2 regions of the Anabaena sp. CCY 0017 genome follow, and region 1 is predicted to be linked to the other one. Evidence: predicted binding sites of a transcription regulator. Region 1 holds the regulator's gene; the other holds the start of a gene.

Region 1 (5,845 bases):
ATGGTTACACAGCATAGAACGTCGCACCCGTCAACTAGAAGGTAGAACACAACGGATTTCTCCAGAAGAAATTATTGTAAAAATTCCTTTTAGTAATGGTCAAGAGTTGCAAGAAAAATTCAATGACTTTTTCAACTCTCGGACTAATGAAAAATCTGAAACGTTGCAGAAAGCATCTGCATCAGAATTACCAAAAATTGAATCTAATTTACTGATCAATCAGAACAATTTTCTGCTGTTAGTGAGGAATCGCTTAATTTATGATTTAGACTTGCGATCCCTTTCCTTAATTGCCAGCAAAGGTAACGTCTTATCTGACACTGGCTCAATTCTTGATCTAGAGTTTAGCTTAAAAACCCCTTGGGGAGCTAGAAATATTCAACGAACTGAAACTGCTATCCCACCGCAAAAGCAAGGTAAGCAATTAGTATGGCAGATCAAACCCGGTGAACTCAACCACATAGAAGTAGTATTTTGGCTACCTAGTCCCCTCGGTATTGGTGGTTTGTTAATTATCCTGTTCATCTGGGGAGGAATTTATCTGAGATATACTTTTATGCCAGATCCCAGAGTTCAGTTTGCGCCTGATCCCAAAGTAGCAGCTACGGAGTAAGCCGGGGTGAAAAGGTAGGGTGTGTTATGGACGTTAGTCCTAACGCACCGATAATTTAGGATGGTGCGTTGCGCTACGCGACAACACACCCTACTTCTAAAATTGCAAATCCAAAATCCAAAATTCAAAATCCAAAATTGTTCATGGTGACAAGCGCTCAATTTTCCAATTGTGATTATCCCTGCGAGTATACAGCAAGCGATCGTGCAGACGACTGGAACGACCTTGCCAAAACTCAATTTCTCTGGGGATGACTCGGTAGCCTCCCCAATGAGGTGGACGAGGAACTTCCTGATTTTTATATTTGTCCTGAAATTCTTGCAATTGTCGTTCTAAAACTTCCCTCCCAACAATTACCTGACTTTGATTAGAAGCCCACGCACCTAAACGACTATTGGGCGGACGCATTTCAAAATAACTATCAGATTGTTCTGGGGAAATCTTCTCAACTGTCCCCACAATTCTGACTTGACGTTCCAATTCCGCCCACCAAAAAACTAAAGCTGCTTGAGGATTTGCTGCTAGTTCTTGTCCTTTATGACTGTTGTAATTAGTGAACAAAACAAAGCCCCGTTCATCGAAATCTTTCAGTAACACCATTCGGGCGGAAGGCTGGCCATCTGGTGTAGCAGTAGCCAGAGTCATCGCATTAGGTTCAGGAAGTTGGGCTGCTAGTGCTTGTTCAAACCATTTTTTAAACTGAATAAACGGATTAGGGTTAATTTCGGTTTCAGTCAAACCTTCCAAGGTGTAATCTTTGCGAAGGTCAGCTACGGTCTTGTCCATGTCAATTTGTATATTTTAGATAAGTTTGGTAAATAAAAGAAGTAGCCTATTTATTTGGCTGTTATCCCACACGTGACATAAAGCATTGTGAGTGCCAAACGTCTGCCAGAAACTACCGCCCATGTCAGAATTATCCGTCAATCGTGGCAACTCGGCTTTCTTGAGGGGGAAGTAAGTGCGGGTAGCTTCGAGTGGCATTTTAAATGGCATTTTCGCCGAGGAGAACTGTCTGTGAAGCCTTCCCAAGGTCGCGCCCTGATTAAAGAACCTCTTGGTCGTTTCTTAGAACAACAAGATTATCAGCTAGAACCTGGGGGAGATTATGCTTTTACTATTAGGGCAGAACTTTAGTCATCAGTTATCATTTATAGCAACCGCTAAGGTGGTTAGAACATTGTTGATTGCTGAAAGTCTTGATGTAGGGGCGGGTTTACAGATATGCTCGATTACTAATAATAATTTTCATCAACCCGCCCCTACTTGGTTTCTACTCAGCACTCCCTACTCAACACTCGTAGTTAGGCGATTTAAGTATCTTTCTATTAAGAGGAGGGCAACTATGTCGTCTATGGGTCGTGGTGGCTGTCTCATGCCCTGTGGTAAGAGTTTTGTTAGTCCTTTGGGTGGATACATCTGCCAGTAGCGATCGCGTGCTTCTAAGGTGCTGTAACGCTCATCTACTAAAATTATACTTAGCTGCTCTACTAATGCCTCTCGCAGTTGCTGTTTCCACTGTTTAGAGGTGGTTTGATTACCCATGACTAATAAGGAAACGGGAAACTGTTGACGCAGGGTTTCAATGGTGGCGATCGCTTTTTGTGCCGTCACGACTTGGTGATAGTACAATTGTCTATCTAGTCCCATGATGGCTAAACCACATTTATCTTTACCGGGATCGAAGCCTAAGATGACTGGTTGTGTTGGTGAAAATTCACTAAAAGTCATAAAAAATACACTTAAATTGTCTGGTATTATGTTTATTTTTTAAGTGCTAAAAACAACTACACCGTTAAAAATTGCCAATAGCTTGATTCTTAAAGGGCCGGATGTATAAGTATCCTCTCTAGCGATCGCTTTGATTTCTAATGGTTGATCATACTGTCTTAATTGTAAGAAAAAGCGTAAATGAGTCCCTTCTCTTAACAAACCCTCGACAATTCCGGCATTCCGCGCCCGAAATTCCGAAGCAGAAATCACCAAATCGAGTCTTTGCGATAGCTGATAAGGTGTCATAGTTTTGGGATCAGCAGTAGTTGTCGCTAGTACCTCACCTTCGGAAAATACCAGTTGATTTCTGGCTGCATCCGCAAAAAATTCTATCTGGTTTTCGCCTCTGACATAATTACCAGCAGAGAAGATTCGCACCACATACTCTCTACCATCGTTGATTTGCTGGCTGATTTGCTCTATCCTTTCCTGGGTAACGCGCAATAGTTCTTTATTTGTCGGATTTTCCCCCGGTTCAGTTAATTGAATATTGGCATTCTGGTTAGCTATTTGCAAAAGTTGTATAACTGCTTGACGAGCTGCACTGGCTTGATTGACACGAACCACGTTCGCAGCCAAAACTTGATTGCGAACCAGTGCCAGCTTACCTAGACGCAGGTCACGGTATGACTGATAAAATTGTTCCAGCCTTGCTACTTCTTGTTCTAAATAATTCTGTTGTTTTTCCAATTCTTTGAGGCGAGATTCCCTTGTGGCGATGACTTGTTCTCGCGCCGCAATTTCTTGATTGCGTTTTTTGATTAGTCCATCCAATTGGGCAATTTGGCGATCGCGCTGGTTAATAGCTGTTTTAGCTTCGTCAATGGCTGTTTTAGCTTCCGCATAAAGTCTTTGCCGTTCTGCCCTCAGTTCTTCAATCGCCCCCTGCAATGTCTCTCTCTCGTCGTAAACGCTTTGCAGTTCAGTTAAGGCTTTTTGATACTGACTGACTACTTCACCTAACTGCTTTTGGGTACGTTGAAGCTGATTTTGTGTTGCTTCTTGTTTGGCATTAGCCGCTTGCAAGGATTTATTAATTACCTGTAAGTCTTGCTGTGCCTGAGTTTTTTCAATTCTAGCTGTGCTTAATTCAGTCTCTATCTGACCTTTCTCAGTTTCCGCAATTTTGAGCTGTTCCCGCTTTTCTCTGAGGTCTTTTTGAATATCTTCTAGCTGAAATACCCCTTGGCGCAATCCTTCATCAGCCGCAAATAAGATCCCTAATGTTGATGCCGATATCAATCCACCTGTAAAGATTGTTACCAATACAGCCGTTTTTTTAGGGCGAAGGTTAAACAGTGAGAGGCGTGCTTTGCCAACTCGTGTGCCAATGCGATCGCCCACGGTGGCAATTACGCCCCCCAAAATTAACATTGCTGCTATAAGGATGTACCCGGTGGTCATCTTCAGCTACCAAAATGCTTCCAGATACAACCTACTACTTTCATACATTATCTTGTGAAGGGTGGAATTTTGGCAATAGCTGAAACTACTCACGATTTGAGATTTACCTCCAGCTATGGTTGTCAGCTTCAACAACACAACACGTGCCACTCCACCTCCCCAATTGATTTTAAGTGAACTGCTTACTTAAGGTAACAGGTTTATGCACGGTAATCTTCTTTTTGTGGATAGAAATCATCTGTTTCTCACGCAAGTCTCCTAGTAACCTAGTTACGGTGACACGAGTAGAACCAATTGCTTCTGCGATCGCCTGATGAGATAGCTTCAGATCAATCGTAATCCCATCGGCACAAGGAACCCCAAAATCACGACAAAGAATTAACAGAAAACTCACCAATCTCGAACCCATATCACGGTGCGCCAGGGTTTCAATCATCATCTCTGTTTGTAGAATCCGCGAAGAAAGGCCTCGCAGCATCAACATCGATAATTCTGGATTTTCCTTAAACGCTTGCTCAACTTGTTCAATTGGTGCTGACAACAACTCTACAGGCGTAAATGCCACCGCATGATAGAATCTATCTGACTTATTTCCCGTCAGTAATGACAACACACCAAAAACACTATTTTCCCGCAGCAGTGCTACCGTTATTTCCTCTCCTGCCTCATACACCCTGGAAAGTTTCACAGCACCCTTCAAAAGAAAATAAACTCGTTCAGCAGGATCGCCGGGAAAAAATATTGTTTTATTGCGTTCAAACGTTTCTACAACTGGAGGAAATGCCCCCGTTGCCATCTGGCGAAATACATTTGCTAGGGCTTTATCTTGTGTCACGATCATCTCCCTTCCCCTACCCAATGCCGGAAAAACAAAAACTGATTACCTAAGAATACACCTGAAAAATCAATAAAGCACCGTCAACCTTTCTGTACATTCCTATACTCAAAGCCACAAGTTCACAGTTATTTGTTCATAATGATACATAATTTTTGATGTTTTTCGCGAGTAGTTGTTATAAGTTCTTGCACATTTGTAGTCATCAGGTTTTTTACCAAAAATTTCACGATATCTTGAGAATATCTTCAGGATTATCTGGAGAAACTTTTCAAAAAACAGTCTCCCTAATCATCATTTTTACAAAAAATGTGCAGAACCAAGACAAACTCGCCTCAGATTCTAGTATGCTCCTAATGATTGATCACATTCATAATTTATATGCTGAATCTGACTGGAAAAAATGCCTTAGTTACAGGGATTGCTAACAACCGCTCCATAGCCTGGGGGATTGCTCAACAACTGCACAAAGCCGGAGCTAACTTGGGTATTACCTACTTGCCAGATGAGCGAGGCAAGATGGAGAAAAAAGTGGCGGAGTTGGTAGAACCTCTTAACCCCAGCCTATTTGTTCCCTGTAATGTCCAAGATGACGCACAGATTGAATCTACCTTTGCAGCCATTAAGGATAAGTGGGGCAAATTGGACATTCTCATTCACTGTTTAGCCTTCGCCAACAGAGACGATTTGACTGGTGGTTTTAGCCAAACCTCCCGTTCTGGTTTCAAAACCGCTTTAGAAATCAGCACTTACTCTCTGGTGCAGTTAAGTGGTGCAGCCAAACCTCTGATGACAGAAGGTGGTAGCATCATCACTTTGACATATTTGGGTGGCGTGAAAGCAATTCCTAACTACAACGTTATGGGAGTAGCTAAAGCCGGATTAGAATCTAGTGTACGTTATTTGGCTGCTGAACTGGGGCCAAATAACATTCGGGTAAATGCCATTTCCGCCGGTCCGATACGCACATTAGCCTCTTCAGCAGTGGGCGGAATTTTAGATATGATTCACCATGTAGAAGAAGTAGCTCCCCTGCGACGCACTGTGACGCAGCAAGAAGTAGGTAATACTGCTGCCTTCTTATCTAGCGATTTAGCCAGTGGTATTACAGGACAAGTTTTATACGTAGATGCAGGCTATGAAATAATGGGAATGTAGTCATTAGTCATTTGTCATTGGGAAGTTACCGTCTTCTCCCCCCTGCTCCCTGCCCCCCTGCC
Region 2 (5,845 bases), on a different contig from region 1:
CCCTTATTTTTCTGGATTCTGGAAAGTCAATGGAAACACTTTCAGCGCGGTTTCTATCCCCGCGTTGCCGAAATTGAGTATATTCTCGCCAATACATACAAGTTGAAAAGCCCTGGTATCTATGGCAGTTGGTCGAAAACCCACAAGCGTCAGCACATTTCTAAACGTCAAGGCTACCTCTGGGATGGTCTGCTCAATCGTAGTGTTTTCATGAGCTACATCCTAGAGATTTTCTTTCTATTGATCATAGCGGCGATCGCACCTAATATTTTGTAATAATTACTCCCGGTGCGCTGATTTTCTCGGCGGTGATCAAAAAGCCGGAACAGAAGAATAGGGGTTATCCCCAAAGCGATCGCATCACAGCTTACCAACTAAGAATTATGAATTATTATCTTGTAACCTTATCAATCAGTAGTGGCGTGGCAAGGCTAAAATGTTGTAAAAAAATTGTAGGTTGGGTTGACGTAAGGAAACCCAACATCATTGGTCGCGTTGGGTTGCGCTGCGCTTAACCCAACCTACGTCTAATGCACTATTTTAAGCTTGTCAGTCCAGTAGGGTGGGTTAGCCATAACCCACATCAATGCCGAATTAACTTGATTCTCCTGGTAATATCAAATCTAAAGCTAAATGAATAATTTCTTCCCGGTTCACCAACTTCTCTAACTCTTCTGGCTGATAACGACCTTCTTCTACTTCCAAGGAAGCCTGATCAATCGCATTTAAATAAGCTTCTTCTAAAGTTTCCCATAATTCTGATTGCGTGAGGTAATAACCTCCAGCTTTACGGCGCTTATTTTCTCGCTGAATTTCCCGAACAGAATTGCGAATTGAAACTTCCCAAGAGCGAGTGCTGCGATATTCCGCTTTTTGCTTAATTAAATGTAACAAAAGAATCACGGCATAACTACGAATCGTTTTAATAATGTCATTTCGGCTCATTTCTGCCAATTCTTCCACGATAACCAAAGCTCCGGTAACATCGCCTTTAATGAGTAACTCTTTCAAAGTTAGTAATTCTTCCATAGTTTAGCGCCTGAAACATCGGTAACTGCTATTGTCATCTGAAAGCACAGATAACTTGTTTAAAGCCTACCCTGCTTTTATTATTAAAAAAAGTAAACGCACCTTGTCAAAAAAGCCAAAGTGCGATGTGTATATTATCTGTCATTACAGACTAGGCTTGTTATCCCGTGATTGCTCATCACCAGGGCTAGAGACTAAATATCTTTCTCGCTTAACTCACGAGTCATATAATCAAAAGGTTCATCCACAAAGGCTGTATCAGCGACACCTGCGGCTGCAACTTGTGCCTTGACCATATCCTTAAGAATTTGGATACCAGACACCGTTGGGCTAATAGGTACACCTAAAGAATTGTAAGTTTCCCGCAACCCTTGAAGCACACGCTCATCTAACACATTCATGTTACCCGCCACCAAAGCATAGGTAGCATAGCGGAGGTAATAGTCCATATCCCGGAGACAAGCCGCATAACGACGAGTTGTGTAGGCATTTCCGCCTGGACGAATCAACTCAGGTTGTTCTTCAAATAACTTAACACTGGCCTGTTTTACCAGCGCGGCTGCATTCGAGTTAATCGCCGCCGCCGCTTGTACCCGTGCTGTGCCACTTTCAAAATAAGTTTTGAGGCTGTCAATCGCATTCCGGTCAAAATAACGTCCAGTAACGTCATAATTCTTAATCAAGCTTGTAACTGCATCACGCATTCTTTCTTCTCCCAATCAATGCTATCTATGGTTTGATATTAATTTGGTCGCACTTATGCACCAGTAAATTTTTGTGCCATGTATTTTATTTAAAATATGATGCGGCACAAAAACAATTCATCCGCTATCTAAGGATTCTATGCCAAAGTTGACCCCAAGAGATGAACTTTACGTTTTGTGCAGATGTGAGGCAAAAGGTTAATATAAGCTGTAATCCAGATAAGCTGTAACAAAAAGTACAAAATCTTCTAATGTCCAGGATTTATGATATTTCAGGTGTGTCATCTACAACTTAGTTCAAATCATCTGGGTTAGGATGCTTTGGAAGATTCTAGTTTGATTTTAGGAAATAGGTAGAGAAGGAGTAACAATGACGACCGCAAAAGAAGTCCTGAAATTGATTCAAGACCAAAAAATTCAGATGATTGATCTGAAATTCATCGATACACCAGGAACTTGGCAACATCTCACCTTGTACCAAGACCAAATCGATGAAAGTTCCTTCTCTGATGGCGTACCTTTCGACGGTTCCAGCATTCGGGGTTGGAAAAACATTAACGAATCGGACATGATGATGGTACTCGATCCCAACACTGCTTGGATCGACCCCTTCATGAAAGAGCCAACGTTAAGTATAGTTTGTAGTATTAAAGAACCCCGCACAGGTGAATGGTATAACCGTTGTCCCCGTGTTATTGCCCAACGAGCAATTGATTACCTAGTTTCTACTGGTCTTGGTGATACAGCCTTCTTTGGCCCTGAAGCCGAATTCTTTATCTTTGATGATGTCCGCTATGACCAAAATGCCCATGAAGGCTACTACCATGTAGATTCTATCGAAGGTGGTTGGAATTCTGGGAGGAAAGAAAGCCCCAACTTGGGTTACAAAACACGCTTCAAAGAAGGCTACTTCCCAGTATCGCCTGCGGATAGTTTCCAAGACATCCGTACCGAAATGCTGCTGACAATGAAAGATTGCGGCGTACCCATTGAAAAACAACACCACGAAGTTGCGACTGGTGGTCAGTGCGAATTGGGTTTCCGCTTTGGTAAATTGATTGAAGCGGCTGACTGGCTGATGACTTACAAATATGTCATCAAGAATGTTGCCAAAAAATACGGCAAAACTGTCACCTTTATGCCAAAACCAATTTTTGGGGATAACGGTTCAGGTATGCACTGTCACCAATCCATCTGGAGAGATGGTAAACCTCTATTTGCTGGTGATAAGTATGCTGGGATGAGCGAAATGGGCTTGTACTACATTGGTGGTATCCTGAAGCACGCACCAGCACTTTTGGCTATTACCAACCCCACAACTAACTCTTACAAACGCCTAGTACCTGGTTACGAAGCACCTGTGAATTTGGCTTACTCCCAAGGGAACCGTTCTGCTTCTGTGCGGATTCCTTTATCTGGCGATAACCCCAAAGCCAAGCGCTTAGAGTTCCGTTGTCCTGATGCGACTGCTAACCCCTACTTAGCATTTGCAGCCATGCTGTGTGCTGGTATTGATGGCATCAAGAACAAAATCCATCCTGGTGAACCTTTAGATAAAAATATCTATGAACTCTCTCCAGAAGAACTGGCGAAGGTTCCTTCAACTCCGGGTTCTCTGGAATTGGCATTGGAAGCACTAGAAAATGATCATGCTTTCTTAACAGAATCAGGCGTGTTCAGCGAAGACTTCATCCAAAACTGGATTGACTACAAGCTGGCTAACGACGTTAAGCAGATGCAGATGCGTCCTCACCCTTATGAGTTTTACCTCTATTACGATTGCTAATTACGATTAGTAGTGAATTTTTAGCCACCCTATGAGGGTGGCTTTTTTTTAATTATCACTATCAAAAATTGAGTGTATTGCCATTTTCAAGCCAGGAATTTAGACTTTTCGTCCATAAACCCTGGTAGACGCATTATATTGATAATCTATTTTTGACTTTTGACTTCCGCGTAGCGGTGGTGCTAGCTCATGGAAGCGTGGCTGCTTTCATAAATCATCCGAGTAGTCGGATCAATTTTCCCTTGAAGAGGACTCCAGTATTCGGATAATTCTTCAGGAAGACCGAGTTCCTGTGCCGCACGCATCAGCATTGATTGTTGACGATTCTTCACTTGCTGATATTGGCGCATTGCTAACGCACGAGTTCTATCTTGAATAGACATATCACAGTCCTCCTTATGGTTTTCGTTATATTTGATTCGCTATTTATCTTTCGTTCTTTTATATTAGCGAGATTTCTGTAGCTAAAGTTACAAAATAGTGATTTTGTAATAAAAGTTTATATTTGAGTGGCTGGAGATGACTATTTTCTAGTCAAAAGCTTCACCACAACTTTATTCAGGCGGATTTCCTGAAATACAAAACCTTACCCCCAACCCCTCTCCGCAAGCGCTACGGTGTACACACAAGTGATCTGATCCCCCTAAATCAAATCCCCCCTAATGGGCAGGGCTGTTTCGTTCCCTAAAAGGGTTAAAATTGCAAGGGTCAAACAGATAAAAATTGAGGGCAAATCCACAATTAGGACAAAAAATTTTGGTGTCTTCAGCCCGAAATACCTAGTTTTTCTTTGCGTCTAACGCACTTCGTGCTAGAGCCTACGGCACGCTCCGCGAACGCTTCGCTGATGCGCCTTTGCGTGAGATTATCCTCTAGACAAATCTCCAACACAAGCGAATGAAACAGCCCTGCCTTCTCAAGGGGGGATCAAAACGCTGTTAGGCAACTTGATTAAGACTTGTGTGTAAACGATAGCCTTACTAAGGAGAGGGGAGATTGTCAAAAACCAAAGTTGAATGTTATTTAATTCATATCTCTCAGCTAGATGATTTTTTCGTTACAATTTTTTACATATAATTACTAAAAGTGATAAATATCCCCATATTCTTATGTCTGACACTTTAAGCAAGCTGACTTATCAGACCTTTCAACAAGGCAAAAGTTACTTTGGTCTAGCTCATAAAACCTTAAGTTCAAGGCTGATGAATCTCATTCATCCCACTCTAGGGCAAAGGGGCAAACCCCTTTCTAGCGAGGTTTTGTTGAAATTTCAACAAAAAATGAATGATCTGTTAGAAACAGATTGGCAGGATGCCCAAAAAGGGGTATATCCCGAAAGCTTACTGTTTGACAACCCCTGGTCAGATTTTTTCCGTTACTATCCACTGCTATGTCTAGACCTACCTCAAATCTGGGAACGGTCTGAACAAAAGAAATATCAGGAATTTTCGCCGGAAATAGAGACGGATGGTTATCCCAGCTATTATGTGCAGAACTTTCATCACCAAAGTAACGGCTATTTGAGCGACGATTCAGCAAATTTATATGATTTACAGGTAGAAATTCTCTTTAATGGCACAGCTGACCCGATGCGGCGGCGGATTCTTGCGCCTCTGAAGGAAGGGTTGAAAGCTTTTGATGCTGTTGCGCCACGACAAATGCGGGTTTTAGATGTTGCTTGTGGTACTGGGCGAACACTGAAGATGATTCGGGCAGCTTTACCTCAAGCATCCTTGTATGGTGTTGATTTATCACCAACTTATTTACGTAAGGCAAATCAACAATTATCCGAAATTCCCGGAGAGTTACCGCAACTGTTACAAGCCAATGCGGAAGAGTTACCTTACTTAAACGACTATTTTCATGCCGTAAATTCTGTGTTTCTCTTCCATGAGTTACCCGCAACAGTGCGGCAAACAGTGATTGAACAATGTTTCCGAGTCACAAAACCGGGGGGGATATTTGTAATTTGTGATTCCATTCAAAGGAATGATGCCTCTGAATTTGCTGTACTCATGGAATCTTTCGCGGAATTTTATCATGAACCTTACTATCGGAATTATACTCATGATGACTTGGTAGAACGTCTAGAAAAAGCGGGTTTTGAAAAGATTTCGATCCAATTTCACTTTGCGAGTAAGTATTTTATTGCTCATAAGCCAGCTTAAGTTGTATAAAAGGTGAGTATGTTCGCTCATGCCACAATAAATAAATTCAGTAAAATGTCAGTTTTTCTTGGCATTTGTGGTTTCATTGAACATCAAGTATTATGCAAGCTGTTTACCCTATTAGTAGGGTTGCTTACACGCAGGGGATGAAAGAATGA

What was found. The regulator NtcA, encoded in region 1, controls nitrogen genes in cyanobacteria. The targets are predictions, from matches to a motif close to TNTGTANNNNNNNNTACANA.
Region 2: a site for NtcA is predicted at 1,957-1,976, ahead of glnA (type I glutamate--ammonia ligase). Genes of this name have one in related genera too.

The regions. Positions count from the first base shown of each region.
Region 1 is NZ_CAWUDG010000001.1:331,508-337,352, forward strand. Features, by position in the region: gene ACM0OW_RS01445 (DUF3153 domain-containing protein) at 1-613, shown strand, start outside; gene pdxH (pyridoxamine 5'-phosphate oxidase) at 755-1,399, opposite strand; gene ACM0OW_RS01455 (DUF3146 family protein) at 1,487-1,750, shown strand; gene ACM0OW_RS01460 (pre-16S rRNA-processing nuclease YqgF) at 1,901-2,344, opposite strand; gene ACM0OW_RS01465 (DUF3084 domain-containing protein) at 2,384-3,790, opposite strand; gene ntcA (global nitrogen regulator NtcA) at 3,960-4,631, opposite strand; gene fabI (enoyl-ACP reductase FabI) at 5,007-5,783, shown strand.
Region 2 is NZ_CAWUDG010000015.1:95,176-101,020, forward strand. Features, by position in the region: gene ACM0OW_RS17595 (hypothetical protein) at 1-276, shown strand, start outside; gene ACM0OW_RS17600 (DUF29 family protein) at 595-1,029, opposite strand; gene apcB (allophycocyanin subunit beta) at 1,224-1,733, opposite strand; gene glnA (type I glutamate--ammonia ligase) at 2,104-3,519, shown strand; gene ACM0OW_RS17615 (hypothetical protein) at 3,702-3,902, opposite strand; gene ACM0OW_RS17620 (class I SAM-dependent methyltransferase) at 4,629-5,687, shown strand; gene ACM0OW_RS17625 (hypothetical protein) at 5,842-5,845, shown strand, end outside.